Regions from separate parts of the Pseudoalteromonas galatheae genome, predicted to be linked through region 2. Evidence: predicted binding sites of a transcription regulator. Region 2 holds the regulator's gene; each other region holds the start of a gene.

Evidence for each region. Region 2 encodes sigma-54, which starts transcription at its own class of promoters, with help from an activator protein. Its sites were predicted from a motif close to GTTGGCACGNNNNTNGNNT; they were not measured.
Region 1: a site for sigma-54 is predicted at 2,220-2,238, ahead of CWC29_RS04590 (flagellar basal body rod protein FlgF). Genes of this name have one in related genera too.
Region 3: a site for sigma-54 is predicted at 1,662-1,680, ahead of CWC29_RS02835 (P-II family nitrogen regulator). Genes of this name have one in related genera too.
Region 4: a site for sigma-54 is predicted at 2,544-2,562, ahead of CWC29_RS11105 (PA2169 family four-helix-bundle protein). Genes of this name have one in related genera too.

The regions. Positions count from the first base shown of each region.
Region 1 covers NZ_PNCO02000001.1:1,050,936-1,055,152, forward strand. Annotated here, with positions in the region: gene flgC (flagellar basal body rod protein FlgC) at 1-8, shown strand, start outside; gene CWC29_RS04580 (flagellar hook assembly protein FlgD) at 26-709, shown strand; gene flgE (flagellar hook protein FlgE) at 751-2,151, shown strand; gene CWC29_RS04590 (flagellar basal body rod protein FlgF) at 2,275-3,039, shown strand; gene flgG (flagellar basal-body rod protein FlgG) at 3,056-3,844, shown strand; gene flgH (flagellar basal body L-ring protein FlgH) at 3,861-4,217, shown strand, end outside.
Region 2 covers NZ_PNCO02000001.1:3,311,663-3,315,879, reverse strand. Annotated here, with positions in the region: gene rapZ (RNase adapter RapZ) at 1-463, opposite strand, end outside; gene ptsN (PTS IIA-like nitrogen regulatory protein PtsN) at 456-914, opposite strand; gene hpf (ribosome hibernation promoting factor) at 916-1,203, opposite strand; gene CWC29_RS14730 (RNA polymerase factor sigma-54) at 1,233-2,732, opposite strand; gene lptB (LPS export ABC transporter ATP-binding protein) at 2,779-3,504, opposite strand; gene lptA (lipopolysaccharide transport periplasmic protein LptA) at 3,504-4,046, opposite strand; gene lptC (LPS export ABC transporter periplasmic protein LptC) at 4,036-4,217, opposite strand, start outside.
Region 3 covers NZ_PNCO02000001.1:658,286-662,502, reverse strand. Annotated here, with positions in the region: gene CWC29_RS02840 (ammonium transporter) at 39-1,268, opposite strand; gene CWC29_RS02835 (P-II family nitrogen regulator) at 1,282-1,620, opposite strand; gene CWC29_RS02830 (GGDEF domain-containing response regulator) at 1,810-3,039, opposite strand; gene CWC29_RS02825 (S10 family peptidase) at 3,317-4,217, shown strand, end outside.
Region 4 covers NZ_PNCO02000001.1:2,516,347-2,520,563, reverse strand. Annotated here, with positions in the region: gene CWC29_RS11120 (outer membrane beta-barrel protein) at 144-719, opposite strand; gene CWC29_RS11115 (BON domain-containing protein) at 782-1,345, opposite strand; gene CWC29_RS11110 (mechanosensitive ion channel family protein) at 1,582-2,466, shown strand; gene CWC29_RS11105 (PA2169 family four-helix-bundle protein) at 2,632-3,078, shown strand; gene CWC29_RS11100 (DUF1328 domain-containing protein) at 3,089-3,256, shown strand; gene CWC29_RS11095 (hypothetical protein) at 3,295-3,489, shown strand; gene CWC29_RS11090 (methyl-accepting chemotaxis protein) at 3,706-4,217, shown strand, end outside.

The DNA.
Region 1 (4,217 bases), 2.3 Mb from region 2:
AGCGCTAAATTGGGAGTAACAGCTGATGAGTAATAATGTAAATGCCACTTCTTCAACGGGTGTAGATTCACTCTACTGGGATAGGCAAAAACAGGCTGAGGAGAAAAAGCCCAGAGATGAGCTATCGCAAGAAGATTTCTTCTCGCTGCTGACTCAACAGCTCTCTTTCCAAGATCCGAGTAAACCTGCAGACAATGATCAAATGATCGCGCAGATGACAAGTTTTACCATGGCTGAGGGGATCTCAAAGTTAAATGAAAACTTTGACTCGTTGGCTGCATCAATGACTTCTAATTCGGCGCTTCAGGCATCGACACTGATTGGTAAAAAAGCATTACTCGAATCGACGACGTTGGAACATGGCGACGATGCACTTACAAAAGGTTCTGTGATTGTACAGGAGCCAGTTCAGAATTTATCAGTGGGTATCTATGATGAATCTGGAGCGCTCGTAAATACGCTTGAATTTGGCGAACAAAGTGTTGGCGCTGTGCGTTTCGATTGGGATGGTAAAAACAAAGACGGTGAGATGATGCCTCCAGGTGAATACACCATAAAAGCGGAGGGCATGATTGAAGGTGAATATCAAACTTTACCGTCGGCCACATTTAGAAATATAGACAGTGTTAATGTTAATGGTGCTAATGGCATCGTCATTAATACCAAAGAAGGCGCGGTGCGCTTAACTGATATTGCTGAAATAGCATAGTAGTTTTAAAGAATTAACCTTAAGAACTTAGAGGTGAGAGTATGAGTTTCAATATAGCACTGACAGGTATTGCCGCCGCGCAAAAAGACTTGGACGTAACAGCAAACAACATTGCTAACGTAAACACGACTGGTTTTAAAGAGTCTCGCGCAGAATTTGCTGACGTTTACGCGTCTTCGGTTTTTAGCTCAGGCAAAACGAAAAATGGTGATGGTGTACAAACTACGATGGTTGCACAGCAGTTCCACCAAGGGTCACTAAAGTTTACGCAAAACTCGCTAGACTTGGCGATTGAGGGCGAAGGCTATTTTGCCATGTCAAACTCTCTGCAATCACAGGATTTTACGTATTCTCGAGCTGGTGCATTTAAATTAAATAAAGACAACTTTATCGTGAATGCAAAAGGTGACTACTTGCAAGGCTTCCCTGTTGATCCATCAACCGGTGATACAACGTCTTTGAGTTTGAGCACAACATCGCCCGTTCAAATTCCAGATGCATCAGGTTCTCCTCGAGCAACATCGCAAATCTATACTTCGTTTAACTTAGATGCGACGGCGCAACCACCTACGATTGCTTTTGATCCTGAGCAACGGGCCTCATATAATTCAAGAACGGCAATTACGGTATATGACTCGTTGGGTGAATCACATACATTACAGTTATTCTTCAGAAAAACGGCGGATAATGAATGGTCAACTTACGCAACAATGGACGATAAGCCATTTAACCACAATGCGCAGCAAATTGACCCGACAGCTACACCACCTGTGCCATACACACCAGTAAGCGTATTTCGTTTTGACGCAAGTGGTATTCCTTCACAAACAGCGGATGATCCATCAGCTTCACCACTGACATTTAGTAACAATACTGGCTCGACATTTAACCCCTTAAGTCTTGCTGGACCTCAAGATGCAGTTGACCCAACTATCGGTATGTCAAACTTGCTTGATAACGGTGCAACTTTTCCAAATGACATTGTTGTTAACTGGCGTGATGAAGCAAATACTGCTCAAAAACTACCAACGCAATACTCATCTGGTCGATTTGAAGTAAAAGCATTGGAGCAAGACGGTGCGACCGTTGGCCGTTTAGCTGGTATTGATATTGGTACTGATGGTAAAGTAGTGGCTTCATATACTAACGGCGACTCAACGTTCTTAGGGCAAGTAGCGCTAGTACGCTTCCCGAATTCTCAAGGCCTTCAGGCGATTGGCAATACTGAGTGGAAGAAGAGCCTATCTTCTGGTGAACCTCTTGCGGGTGAGCCAAACACAGGTACGCTTGGTGGTATTAGTTCATCGGCCCTAGAGCAATCGAACGTTAACCTGACTAACGAGTTAGTAGACCTTATCAGTGCTCAACGTAACTTCCAAGCGAACTCTCGGGCGCTTGAGGTTAACTCTACATTACAACAAAATATATTACAGATCCGATAATATATTATGCCCTCCAAAGGCTGCTCCAAAGGCAGCCTTTTTTATGTCCGTCAAAAACATCTCCTCACTTTGGCACTGTGCTTGCATTAACTAAGTTAAGTTTGAATTTTATAGGTCATCGTCATGGATAAAATGGTGTATATCGCAATGTCAGGCGCTAAGCAGAGCTTACGCGGTGTGGCACTTAAAGCGAATAACCTTGCTAATGCCAACACGACTGGCTTCAAAGCTGATTTTGCACAAGCGCGCTCAATGCAGGCGTTTGGCGAAGGGCTACCTACTCGAGTTTTCGCGATGCAAGAGCGCCCTGGTACTAATATGACTGGCGGTGCAATTGTTGAAACTGGCCGAGAGCTTGATATTGCGGTAGATGACAAGTCGTGGATCAGTGTTGTTGATGCGTCGGGTGAAGAAGCTTACACCAAAGTCGGCACACTCAACATTCGTAATGATGGTGCGTTAGTCACCGCTCACGGGCGTCAACTTATTGGCGAAGGTGGGCCCATCGTCTTGCCTATCCCTGTTGATAAGGTGGTTTTTAGTGACGATGGCTCTATTCAAGTGCGTCCACAAGGCGCTCCTGCTAACTTTCTGGAAGTGGTTGATAGGCTGAAAATTATTGAAGCGGATAATAGCAAGCTACAAAAAGGTAATGACGGCCTTTATAGACCAAAAGAAGATAAGCTAGAAGATGGGATTTGTGGCTTTTGTGAAATATCTCCAACCGCAAAAGTGATGAGCGGCTTCTTAGAGATGTCTAACGTCAATCCTGTTCATGAGATGGTCGATATGATCAACCATCAAAGACAATTTGAAATGCAAATTAAGCTGATGAAAACAGCTGAAGAAATAGATGAGCGACACACTTCGCTCCTACGCATAGTTTAAGAGTGAGGTAGAGATTATGAATCCGGCATTGTGGATAAGTAAAACAGGCTTAGATGCTCAGCAAACTGATATTTCAGTTATTTCTAACAACTTGGCTAACGCCAGTACCGTTGGTTACAAAAAGAGTCGGGCGATATTCGAAGACTTACTATATCAAAACATCAATCAACCCGGAGGTCGCAGCTCTCAAGATACAGAGTTACCGTCTGGTTTGATGCTTGGTGCAGGTGCCAAAGTGGTCGCCAACCAAAAGAACTTTTCTCAAGGCAATATGTTAAGTACCGAAAATTCTTTGGATTGGATGATCCAAGGTCCGGGCTTTTTTGAGATTCAGATGCCAGATGGCACAACCGCATATTCAAGAAATGGTCAGTTCACGACGGACGAAGAAGGGCGGATAGTTACTTCAGGCGCGGGTTTTCCTGTGTTACCTGAGATGAACGTACCCGACGATGCACAGTCAATTACTATTTCTCAAGATGGTGAAGTATCGGTGCGAGTTGCTGGACAAGCTGAAAACGTTGTTATCGGACAATTGACAATTAGTGACTTTATTAATCCATCAGGTCTTGAACCGATTGGGCAAAACTTGTACACGGAAACCGCGGTAAGTGGTGCTCCGGTGCAAGGTAACCCAAGTGTTGAAGGGTTAGGTAAGATTGTGCAAGGCGCACTTGAAACGTCAAACGTTAATGTGACGGAAGAGCTTGTAAATCTAATCGAAACACAACGCGTGTATGAAATGAACTCAAAAGTGATTTCAACGGTAGATCAGATGCTGAGCTACATTAATCAACAGCTGTAATTGGGTAGGGGGTATTATGCGTGCATTATATTTAGCCATCGTAACGGTCGCTGCATTATCTGGATGTAGTACAACACAAAATAAAAATGTGGTGCGTGACGATCCGTATTATGCACCTATCTATCCCGAGGATAACCAAGCCCAAATGGTGGCAACAGGGTCATTGTTTAATACGCAGTTTTCCAACGATCTCTATGCTGACAAAAAAGCGTTAAGAGTCGGTGATATTATTACCATCGTACTCAGAGAAACGACTCAGGCAACCAAAGCTGCAAATTCTGAGCTGGATAAATCCAGTGATTCGAGCCTAGACCCTGTGATTGGCCTAGGTGGCAACGCCATTAATATCGGAAAAGAAGCAATACAGTTTGGT
Region 2 (4,217 bases):
TATCTTCAGCAAGTTGATGAACGCTCAGGCCTGTAGTATCAATGAGGAAGTCGGCGCGAGTGATCAATACATCTAATAATTCTCGTTCTTTCTTAATTGCAACATCTAATGGGAGGTTATGCAGTGAAAGCGGGTGCAAACGGCGTGTTTCTGAGAAGCGTTTTATCAGGGTTTGATCGTCACTGTCTAAATAAAACAGGGTAGGTTTGGCGAAGCCTGGTAAGTACTCAAGAATGTCATTAAACTCGTCTTGTTCTTTAGGCAAGTTTCTAACATCAATGCTCACTGCAATTTTATTATAATTGTCGGAAACACTACGGACTAAAGAGGGCAGTAAGTTGACTGGAATATTATCTACACAATAGTAGCCTAAATCTTCCAATACTCGAAGCGCTACAGATTTACCAGAGCCAGATCGGCCACTGATAATGATAAGCTCGAGTCCTTTTTCTTCATCACTCATCAAATTCACCTTGGATCACTGCATATAACTCATCATCACTTTTTGCTTGCCTAAGCATTTTGCAAAAAGACTTGTCTTGGAGTGTATCAGCAATCGCCGCTAAGGTCTTCAGGTGCTGTTGATTATCACCTTCAGGTACGATGAATGCGACAAAAATATCGACCGGCTGCTTATCTATGGCTTCAAACTGGATCCCTTGCTCACTGACAAGTACCATTGCAAGGATTTTATCTAACCCTTCAAGTCGTCCATGAGGAATAGCAATGCCTTTACCAATCCCAGTGCTACCTAATTTCTCTCGCGCCATTAAAGCGTCCAAGATAGCATGCTGACTGGTATTTGGAATTTGACTATGAGCCAGTTCGCTGATGTATTCTAAAATACGTTTTTTGCTATTAAAAAGGACCGCAGCTTTACTGCAGTCCTTGTTCACTAATTCACTTAATTTCATCTTAGTGTCGAGTGAGCTTCTCTTTGTGTTTAATAACTTGACGATCTAGCTTGTTGATAAGGCCATCAATTGCGGCATACATATCTTGATGCTCTGTTGATGCAAATAGTTCGCCGCCGTTTACGTGTAATGTTGCTTCTGCTTTTTGTACTAGCTTCTCGACATCTAGGATCACATGCACGTTATTGATATGATCAAAGTGCCTTTCTAGCTTCGCAAACTTGTTGGTGACATAGTCTCTTAATGAGTCAGTAATTTCTACATGGCGACCAGTTAGATTTAGTTGCATAAGCATTTTTCCTTCTTGGGTTTTACGTCTTATATCAAACTTTTACGCTGATTTGACGGTGGAATGGCTAGGGATTCACGATATTTTGCAATCGTGCGTCTCGCTACCTTAATTCCTTGCTCAGCTAAGATATCTGCAATTTTGCTGTCACTCAATGGCTTCGCGGTATTTTCTGCAGCTATCAGCTTTTTGATAAGTGCCCTAATTGCTGTGGAAGAGCACTCACCTCCATTTTCTGTACTTACATGGCTAGAGAAGAAATACTTCAGCTCAAATATTCCCCGAGGTGTATGCATATATTTTTGTGTTGTCACACGGGAAATTGTGGACTCATGCATCTCAACCATTTCAGCAACATCATTTAGCACCATAGGGCGCATTGCTTCGGGGCCATGTTCAAAGAATGCCTGTTGTTGTTGCACAATGCAATTGGTAACTTTTAATAAAGTATCATTTCGGCTTTCTAAGCTTTTAATAAACCATTTTGCTTCTTGTAAATGAGAGCGAATAAACTGACTATCCGTACTGGATTTCGCCGTTCTAGACATCGCAGCGTAGTGATCGTTTACTCTTATTTTAGGCATAGCATCAGGGTTTAGCTCTACGACCCAACGACCTTTTACTTTTTTCACCGATACATCAGGGATCACATACTCAGGTTCTTCATGAATAATGCTTGCCGCAGGCTTTGGGTTAAGACTATGAATTAGCGTCATCACCTCTTTGAGATCGGCTTCTTTAAGGCGCGTTTTCTTAGCCAAAGTTCGATAGTCACGGCTGGCAAGCAAATCAATATGCTCTGTCAGGATCATTTTCGTTTCGGCAATCCATGGCGTATCTGGGGCGAATTGGTTTAGCTGAATACATAAGCATTCTTGTAAACTACGCGCAGCGATACCAACAGGGTCAAAAAGCTGAATACGTTTGAGTACGGCTTCGACTTCATCTAGCTCAATAGGCTCTTCGCTATCTTCGTCATTAATGCTCTCTAAAATGTCTTCGCAAGAGAGTGTTAAAATGCCTGACAGGTCGACCGCTTCAATAATCGCAATCGCAATAGCTCTATCTGTTGGACTAAATGGAGTCAACTCAAGTTGCCACATGAGATAATCATGGAGAGATTCAGAGGTTTCCCCTTGATAAACATTATCGTCATCAGGGAGTGGACCTGAGCTGGCGGCTGGAGCTGCGCTCATATACTCGTCCCAAGTGACATCCATGGCGAGATCATCGCTCACCGTGTCTTTGCTCATGGCGGTATCTGAGTCTATCTCATAGTCACTAACTGATGCTTCATCGCCTGAATTTTGATTATCTTCAGTGCTGCTCTTTTCTTGGCCGTGTTGGTCAGCATTTTCGCCGTCAGTATTATCACCTTCTTCCACTTCCAATAATGGATTGCTGTCTAATGCTTCTTGTATTTCCTGTTGCAGATCCAATGTACTAAGCTGCAGCAAGCGAATAGCTTGTTGCAGTTGTGGAGTCATTGTAAGTTGCTGCCCCATGCGCAGCTGTAATGATTGCCTCATGTATCTCTAACAATCCTTTTTAACAGTTATTAATACTACGTCTTAACTATAGCTTGAATTGTTCGCCTAGGTAGACATCTCTTACGGTTTGATCTGCCAAAACATGTTCTGGCGTGCCTGCAGCGATTAACTCACCATGTGAAACGATGTAGGCCTTTTCACATACGTCTAGTGTTTCTCTTACGTTGTGATCGGTGATTAATACACCGATACCGCGGTTTTTTAGGTGCTCTATGATTGTCTTTATATCTAACACCGAAATTGGATCAACACCAGCAAAAGGTTCATCTAACAGGATAAACTTGGGATTAGCAGCTAAAGCGCGAGCAATTTCTACCCGTCTTCTTTCGCCTCCCGATAATGCCATACCCTGTGAATCGCGAATATGTTGAATATTAAATTCATCTAATAACTCATTTAGCTCAGCCTCTCTTTCAACTTTAGTTAAGTCTTTTCGAGTTTCTAAAATCGCCATTAAATTTTGATAGACCGTGAGCTTTCTAAAGATTGAAGACTCTTGCGGAAGATAGCCAATGCCAAGTCGCGCGCGGCTATGCATCGGTAGTAAAGTGATGTCTTCGCCATCAATCTGAATAAAACCTTTATCGCTTGGTACTAATCCTACTATCATGTAAAAAGTAGTGGTTTTACCTGCGCCATTTGGGCCTAACAAACCTACAATACTGCCAGCTTGGACACTTAAGCCAACATTCTTGACGACTTCACGACCTTTATAACTCTTTGCTAAACCCGTTGCTTTGAGCTCGCTCATTAATTGTTACCTTCTTCCTGCGCTTTTTTATCTTTTGCGTCTTTTTTGTCATCTACAGGAACAAGTATGGTTCTTACACGGGAATCTTCTTGATCTGAGCGCTCAGCGCTGATCAATTGCTTTTCAATGTCGTAGGTGATGACTTGCGCATTGATTTTTTGCCCTGTTTGATTGATTTCCGCATCGCCAGAAATCACTAGGGTTCCTTTAGCTACGTCGTAACGGATTTCATTTGCTTTGGCTTCTAGCAAGTTGCCATCAGGTTGACGTTCGCTAAAAGTGGCAGGGCTGCCAGTTGCAACAAGCAGCTGTTTATTTGTACCAAGCTCTGCGCGGCGGTGAACCTCTAGGCGGTCAGCATTTATTTTTCTGTTGCCATGAATAATTACAACATTCTGTTCAAAAATACCGATATTGCTTTGCAGCTGAGCTTGCTGACGGCCAGCATCAATAATGACTTCATTTTGTTCTGCGGCAATAGCCAGAGTAGAACTTGCAAGCAAGCCGATGCAAACTAGGTTGTTAATGATTTTACTGGTCATAATAAATTGTCTTTGTGTGGTTGATGAGTTCGATCACTTGCTTTTGCAGATCCGCATGTAGCCCTTTACCCGTGATCCTAAGACTAGGACCCGTGATAACAACAGGGTGTTCCGACTTCATCAATTTTTGCTTAATTTCAACTCTTACATTGTCGGCATTAATATCAGTGA
Region 3 (4,217 bases), 2.7 Mb from region 2:
CGAGAACTTTACAATATTGACCGAGAGCCAAATTGGTATTACTGTCCGCGAACTGTCACGAACTCGGGATAGGCATCTACGCCACAATCATGTTGATCCATACCACTTAGCTCTTCTTCTTCGCCAACGCGGATCCCCATGCTCGCTTTCAATACACTCCAGACAATATAAGAAGCAATGAAAACAAAACCTAAAATGGTAATAAGTCCCACAGCCTGACCTTGGAAAGTGGCGTCTGAGTTTGAAAATGGCACCATCATCACACCTAGCGCACCACATATACCGTGAACAGAAATAGCACCGACAGGATCATCAATTTTTGCTTTGTCTAGCGCAACGATACTAAACACTACCAATGCACCACCTAGCGCCCCAAGGATCAGTGCTAATACAGGTGTTGGAGAGGCAGGCTCAGCGGTAATGGTCACCAGACCTGCTAGTGCACCATTTAGCACCATAGTTAAATCTGCCTTGCCCCACATTAATTTACACACCAACAGTGCAGCAACCGCACCTGCCGCCGCCGCCGCATTGGTATTTAACATGATTTGGCTGACAGCAATGGCATTTTCTTTATCAGCAAGGAACAGTTGAGAACCACCGTTAAAGCCAAACCATCCCATCCACAAAATAAAGGTGCCAAGTGTCGCCAGGGGCATGTTGGAACCAGGAATTGGATAGATCTCACCGTTTTTTCCATACTTGCCCTTACGTGCACCAAGTAACAGGACACCCGCAAGTGCAGCTGCAGCGCCAGCACCATGTACAATGGCAGAACCCGCAAAATCAACAAAGCCAAGCTCAGATAAGAAACCACCGCCCCATGTCCAATAACCTTCTAGCGGGTAGATAAAGCCAGTTAACACCACACAAAATGCTAAAAACGCCCACAATTTCATACGCTCGGCAACAGCGCCCGAGACAATTGACATAGCCGTTGCAACAAATACCACTTGGAAGAAAAAGTCAGATTGCAGCGCATGGTCGGCGTCGTCAGCAGCACTGCCAATGAGCGTGCCAAGACTTGGTAAAACCCCACCTTCGGCATTATCAACATACATGATGTTGTAACCAATAAGCAGATACATAGTACAAGCAATAGCGTACAGCGCGACGTTCTTGGTGAGGATTTCAGTGGTATTTTTTGAGCGTACTAATCCCGCTTCAAGCATAGCGAATCCGGCTGCCATCCACATAACTAAGACGCCAGAGATCAGAAAGTAAAAAGTATTTAATGAAAATTGTAGTTCTATTATTGTATTTTCCATCGCTTAGCTCCCCTTAAATGGCTTCTTCATCAAGTTCGCCGGTACGGATCCGAACAACTTGGTCTAAGTCGTAAACAAAGATTTTTCCGTCACCAATTTTTCCAGTGAATGCAGCCTTTGTAACCGTTTCCACAACGCGCTCAGCGTTTTCGCTTAACGTCGCAATTTCTATTTTTATTTTTGGAATGAAATCGACTTGATATTCTGCACCGCGATACAGTTCGGTATGGCCGCGCTGACGTCCGAACCCTTTAACGTCAACAACCGTCATGCCTTCAATCCCCAGATCGGCTAACGCTTCACGTACCTCATCAAGCTTAAATGGTTTTATTATTGCACTTATCATTTTCATGCTGAGTCCCCTTAGGACAGTTGATCCTGTTGTATGCAGTAATCCAACCTTTGTGCCAAATTTTTTATTCCTTAATTAACAATGAATTAAAGTGGGAGATGGAATTTTACGCATAAAAAATGCACCATCTAGGTGCATTGATATTAAGACTGAACTGAGTTGGTGCATAAGCACACAAATAACGAAAAACTAATGCGCAATAACGCAATTGCGCTGTTTGTCTTTCGCTTTATAAAGGGCCTTATCTGCCTTGCGCATCACTTCGCTTAAACTCTTTGATTGGCAAGCGGCGAGGCCAATACTGATGGTGCAATAATACTTACCTGCTGGGATATTAAATGCCTGCTGAGCAAGACGTTCCCGGAAATCTTCCAACATTTGCTGCGCCACCTTCATATCGGAGCTTGGAATGAGTAACGCAAACTCTTCGCCACCAATACGTGCGACAATATAATGACCAAATGCACTACGCAGTAAATCAGCGACCTGTTTAAGTACATCATCACCGCTTTCATGGCCATATTGATCATTAATAGATTTAAAGTGATCGAGGTCTAACAATGCCAATATATGCTGACCCGGCTTGTTTTTGATTAAACGCTCCGCTTGCTGACAGAAATAGCGGCGATTATAAAGCCCTGTTAAATAGTCTCGATGGGCATATTCTTTGATTTCTGCAATCAAATTAAGCTGTTCCATCGTCTGCATGATACGGCAATGAAACTCTTCACTCATAAACGGCTTTGCCAAAAAGTCATTGGCGCCGTATTTGATAAACTTTGCTGACAAGCCATGGCTTCCCGCGCCAGACAAACCGATGATGGCCAACTCATCTCGCCCACGACTATTGCGAACGGATTTCACCAGCTCAAAACCATCCATCGTCGGCATTGCAAAGTCAGTCAGTAGCAGTTTAATTTCATGGTCAGATAGCAACATCTCCAGTGCCTGTTCACCATCTTCTGCCTCAAGCACCGTAAATAATTGCTTTTCAAGCATTTGCTTCATTACCGCTCGACTAATCACAGAATCATCGGCTATCAACGCCTTGCAACCTTGGTTTCTCAACAATCTAGATGCTAACTTAACCGCATATAGATATGAATCGCGGTTGTCTTTAATCACATAGTCCACCACACCCATTTCAAGCATTTGCTGGCGGCTATATTCATCTATTTTTGAAGTCAGCACCACGGTGGGGATTTTATGACTGAGCGTAAGCTGCACGACCTCTGCGTCCATCGCATCGGGCAGCGTTAAATCAACCAGCGCCAATGTATATTGGTGCTGTGCTAAAAAGGCCTTACTTTCCTTGAGGGACCAAGCAAAATCTATTTCAACATCAAGATGCTGGGCAGCAAGATGTCGCAATACCTGTTGTACGACTTTACTGTCTTCAACAATTAAAATTCTTTGCATGGAATGAAATCTCTTAAGTACAACGAGAAGCGCAGTGAAACAAGAATTTAACGGGGCTAAATACTTTATTACTACATAATTAAGTACCAAATATACGCGAATCTTGAACCAAAAAAAACCAAATCGGCTCAAATTCGTTACTTTTCGATATGTGAGGTTACAACAGTCTATTTTTTCAAACTTGCCGTTTTTTTTGTTCAGTTTGTCTCAATGACTTTGAATTTCGGGTGAAATACTTCTTTAATGCAGACACACTTATTGCATTACCGAGGAAGCAATGAAAAAACTACTGCCCCTATTGATAGTGAGCTGTGCTCTACTCTCGAGGCCAAGCATAGCTGAAGAGCACAACCGCGCCATTGAGATAGATCATAAAATAACAACTGAGCATAGAGCCGAAATAAAAGGCGAACGTATTAACTATACCGCGACAACGGGCACGCAGCCGGTGTGGAACGAAAACGGCGATGCAGTTGCAACGCTGCATTACACGTACTATAAGCGCACAAAAATCAAAGATATGAGCAAGCGACCGCTATTGATATCATTTAACGGTGGTCCTGGCTCTGCTTCCGTGTGGATGCACATTGCCTATACTGGCCCAAGAGTATTAAAAATTGATGACGAAGGGTACCCATTGCAGCCTTACGGCCTGAAAGACAACCCATATTCAGTGCTAGATGTTGCCGATATTGTTTATGTAAACCCAGTCAACACAGGTTATTCTCGCGTACTAAAAAATGCTGAAGGTAAATATCCGACTAAAGCCGAACAAACAAAGATGTTTTTTGGCGTCAATGCTGACGTTAAGTACTTAGCCGAATGGCTCAATACATTTATTCACCGCAATGAGCGTATGCTTTCCCCTAAGTACCTGATTGGTGAGAGCTACGGCACGACTCGAGTGTCAGGCCTTGCGCACGCGATGCAAAACAATCAGTGGCTTTATCTCAATGGCGTGGTGTTGGTATCTCCGACGGAGATCGGCATTAAGCGAGAAGGTCCTGTTAAAGTAGCAAATCGTTTGCCATATTACGCTGCTGCCGCTTGGTACCACAAAGCGTTGTCTTCTGAATTGCAAAATAAAGATTTACTGGAAGTACTGGCTGAGGTTGAACAATATACGATTGAAAAATATCTTCCCGCACTCGCCAAAGGCGCATTTATCAGCACCCAAG
Region 4 (4,217 bases), 800 kb from region 2:
TATAGCGAGTAACTTAATATGCCAAAATGAAATCTAAAAAAGGCGCTACCAAGTGATAGCGCCGAAACCAAGCTCTTGTGGAAGAGCTAGGACTGAGTCAAAGGGGAAATAATTGGGGGCTACTATGGAGCCAAAATTACTGCTTAAAACTGATATTCGATAGAGACGGCAGCTACGTCCATATCTGGGTCGATATCGTCTTCAAGTTCATAACGCGTGTATTCTAAACGCATATTAATGTTTTCATTCAGGTGAAACTCAACGCCTGCACCGTAAAGCCAGTCGCCACCTTCAAGGTTAGATGAAACACGGCCTACAGCTGGAATATCCGCGTAGATATCAGCATCCCACTCAAGCCAGCCACCTTTTGCATATACCGAGAAATGCTCATTTAATGGGGCTGAGATACGCGTCGACAAAGAAATACCGTCGATTTCAGCGGAGTTGTCAATGTCACTTGCTTCGTCGAAGTTTTCGTAGGCAAGCTCAAAGCTCCAATATGGATTGATTTTAGTACCCACGTAAGCTTTTAACATAGAAGAGTCATCGTCGAACGAGGTGTCGTTCTCACGATCTTCCCATTGGAAAGAGTATTGGCCGTAGCCGATACCAGTGTAAATTTTATAATCATCTAGTCCAAAATCAGACTCCGCGTGAGCAGCGGTAGATGCAAGACCTAGAGAGGCTAGTAGCGCAGCGGCAATAGTTAATTGTTTCATCTTTACTCCTTAAATCAATATAAGTATGGGAGGGGGAAATTCCCCCTCAGATTAAAATTGGCTTATGATTTTTTGGTTACACGAAGGTTATCTTTCACATCCTTAACGTCATTAGCATTTTTCGCGATTTGAACAGCAAGCTTGCGCTCGGCTTCGCTGCCAACGTGACCGTTTAACGTTACGACTAAACCTTCAACATCAACATCAATGTCAGTGCCATCTACGTCAGTGTCGAACAGGTAACGAGACTTAATTACCGTTGCGATTTTTGCGTCAGTAAATCCGCTGTCGCTCTCATAATTACGCTCTTTTTTGCGCTCATCTGACATTTCTACAATTGTCAGGTCATTTTTCACTTCTTTTACGCCGTCGATACCTAGTACAAGCTCTTCAGCTAACTTTTTATCTACTGAATGTTCGACTTTACCTGTAAGTACAACAACACCATTTTTCACGTCAGTATTAATGTCGAAGCTGTTCAATTCACCGTTGAAAAGCAGCGTAGCTTCTGCTTTACCATCGATCCAAGCATCACTTGCCTCCTTTTCCCAAGAGTTATCAGCGGCGAATGCTGAAGCAGTAGTAAGTGAAGATACAAGTACAGTTGCAATTAATGTCTTTTTCATAATGAAACTCCTTTAATTTCGTAGTCGAATTACTTATTGCAGCTGTTGTGCCAGTTTTTAATTTATTGAAAATTAAGGGGTTTATATTTTTATAGGAAACAGGAAGGAAGAATTTACCGAGAAAATGTGTATATTACTTTGTAATAATTACCTTTTTAATGAACCGCTAATTAATATAGCTAGGAATGATTACTGCATCCTAACTTTGTTTAGTACTTATATAGGAATGTGTGATTATGAACTTAGAAAAGTTTTGGACATTAATTAATGATAAGTTAATCGCTTGGCTTGAATCTGGTGTGCAATTATTGCCCAATATGATCCTAGCCTTAATGGTTATCATATTTTTTACGATTCTAGCTAAAATATCATCTGTTTGGTTTTCTAAAGCGATAAGAAAAGCAATAAAGACCGAACAAGTCGCTTCTCTTATTAGCTCTATATTTAAAGTTTCTATTATTGCTATCGGGATTTTCTTTGCCCTAGATATCGTGAAACTATCAGGCGCCGTGATGTCATTGTTGGCTGGGGCTGGGATCATAGGCCTTGCCATTGGCTTTGCATTCCAAGACATGACAGAGAACCTCATTGCTGGATTTGTGATGGGAGTCAGAAAACCTTTTATGGTCGGTGATATTATAAGAACCAAGGATTGCTTTGGTACGGTAAGCAAAATCAATTTGAGAAATACCTTAGTAGAGAACTTTTACGGCCAACTGTCTTATATTCCCAACAAAATTCTCTTTAAAAATGAACTACAAAATTACACTAAACTTGGCAAGCGAAGAATAGAAGTACCTTTTGGTATCTCCTATGCGGACGACCCAGAGCAAGCTCGAGAGGTGATTGTCGAGGCAATTAATAAGCTTGATTTTGTGGTAAACCAAAAAGAAACGGATGTCTATGCCGAGTCTTTTGGTGATAGTTCTATCAATCTTCTCGTGTGGTTTTGGATAGACTATCCAGCAGATCCCGGCTTTATGGTGGTCAGGCACAAAGCAATTTGCACCATTAATCGTGTGTTAGCTGATAACGATATCTTAATTCCTTTCCCAATTAGAACCCTGGACTTCAATGCAAAGGGAAGCGCGACCTTGAGTGAGCAATTATCACAGGAATAATTTACACCTAGCTTGTAATATTTTCACCTGTCTGTACACGGTCAGATTAAAAAGTCTTAAAAAATAAAGGTTTATATTTTGGCATCTAAACTGCATCAGTAAAGTTGACAGAAGATAATATTTGCAAAACGCACTTATTAAATATTTAAACGAAAGGAGTTATTTATGGCAGATTCAAATTACGATATGGAGCCGGTAAAAGAGCTCATTAAAGTATTAAATGGTGGTGTTGATTTTTACACCGAAGCTAAAAAGAAGCTAGATAATATCGAATTAAACCGAGTATTTGACCAAATGATTGTAGATAAAGCGCAAGCAATTTCGGATCTACAACCATTTGTTCTTATCGACGAAGGTGAAATCGAGACTGATTCAGCGCTTAGCATCGACATTCGAGAGTCATACACCAAGCTGATTGGCATGGTGAGCACAGATAAAGAGCACACCTATATTTCGCAACTAGAAGAAGTGGAAGACAAAGTGTTAAGCAAGCTTGATAAAGCGCTAAGTAAAGACCTTCCACCAAAATGCAAGAGTGTATTACTGCAAATTCAAACCAGAATGCAAGCTTGTCACGATCAAATGAAGCAGTTGCAAGAGCTGACTGCCTAAGGAGGACGTTATGTTAAGTTGGGCTGTAATGTTTTTATTCCTAGCACTTGTCGCAGCTGTGCTAGGTTTCACAGGAATCGCAGGCGCTGCGGCTGGAATGGCGAAAATTCTATTCTTTGTGTTTATCGCCTTTATGATTATTTCATTTATTTTTGGCAAAGCACGAGCTCCCAGGTAAAAGGGATTTAACGCAAAAAACGGTTTAGGAGATAGATTATGATGAATTCAGCAATTACATTAGCAAAAGCATTTGGTTTTGTTTCAATTTTAGCACTATTTGGTTGTAGTGAAGGTCCAGCGGAAGATGCCGGCGAACGCTTCGATGAAACAGTTCAAGAAGTCGAAAATAGCGTAGAAGACGCTTGTGAAGACGTAAAAGAGAACCTGAACGCTGAAAACGAAGAGTGCTAAGTGAGTATAGTTTCGACGTGGAATAAAAGAGGAGAAGCCCCAAAGCTTCTCCTCTTTTTTTATAATAGATATAAAAATCAAACTTATACAACCAGAAGATACATCGAAGAAGTGTGATGTACGTCAAAAACGAGCCGCTTTATTTACATTTATCATTGTAATATACGAACTTTGAGTAATACTTTATTTCTATGTTCACTTAATAAAAATCAGACTATGCTAAATAGGGTTTCAGTTAAAAGCAGATTGTTGTCGCTTTCGGGCATACCTGCTGTGTTTTTTATTCTTGCTACCATCTTCACCATCGGAACATTATCCAACCTTATCAGCTACATTGACCATATCTATGACGACAGAGTTGTACCACTTAGGCAAATAAAAGTGGTGTCAGATAACTATGCGGTGGTTATTGTTGATACTTTTCATAAGTTACGAGGTCATCAACTCTCAAATAGCGCTGCATTAAAGCAAATCGACGAAGCGAAGAAGGTTGCGGAAAAAGAATGGCGACAATATTTATCGACCGATTTGACAAATGAAGAACGAGAGCTTGTCAAAGAGGTTGAGGCTGCAGAACTGACCGTTAAACAGTTGTTGGCTGATTACACCAGCAGAGTAAATGCCAATACATTTGAAGAAATTCCCTACGATAAATTTGTGCATGACCTTTACGCCGTATTTGACCCTTTAAGTGAGAGTTATAATGCGTTGATTGAATTACAGCTTGC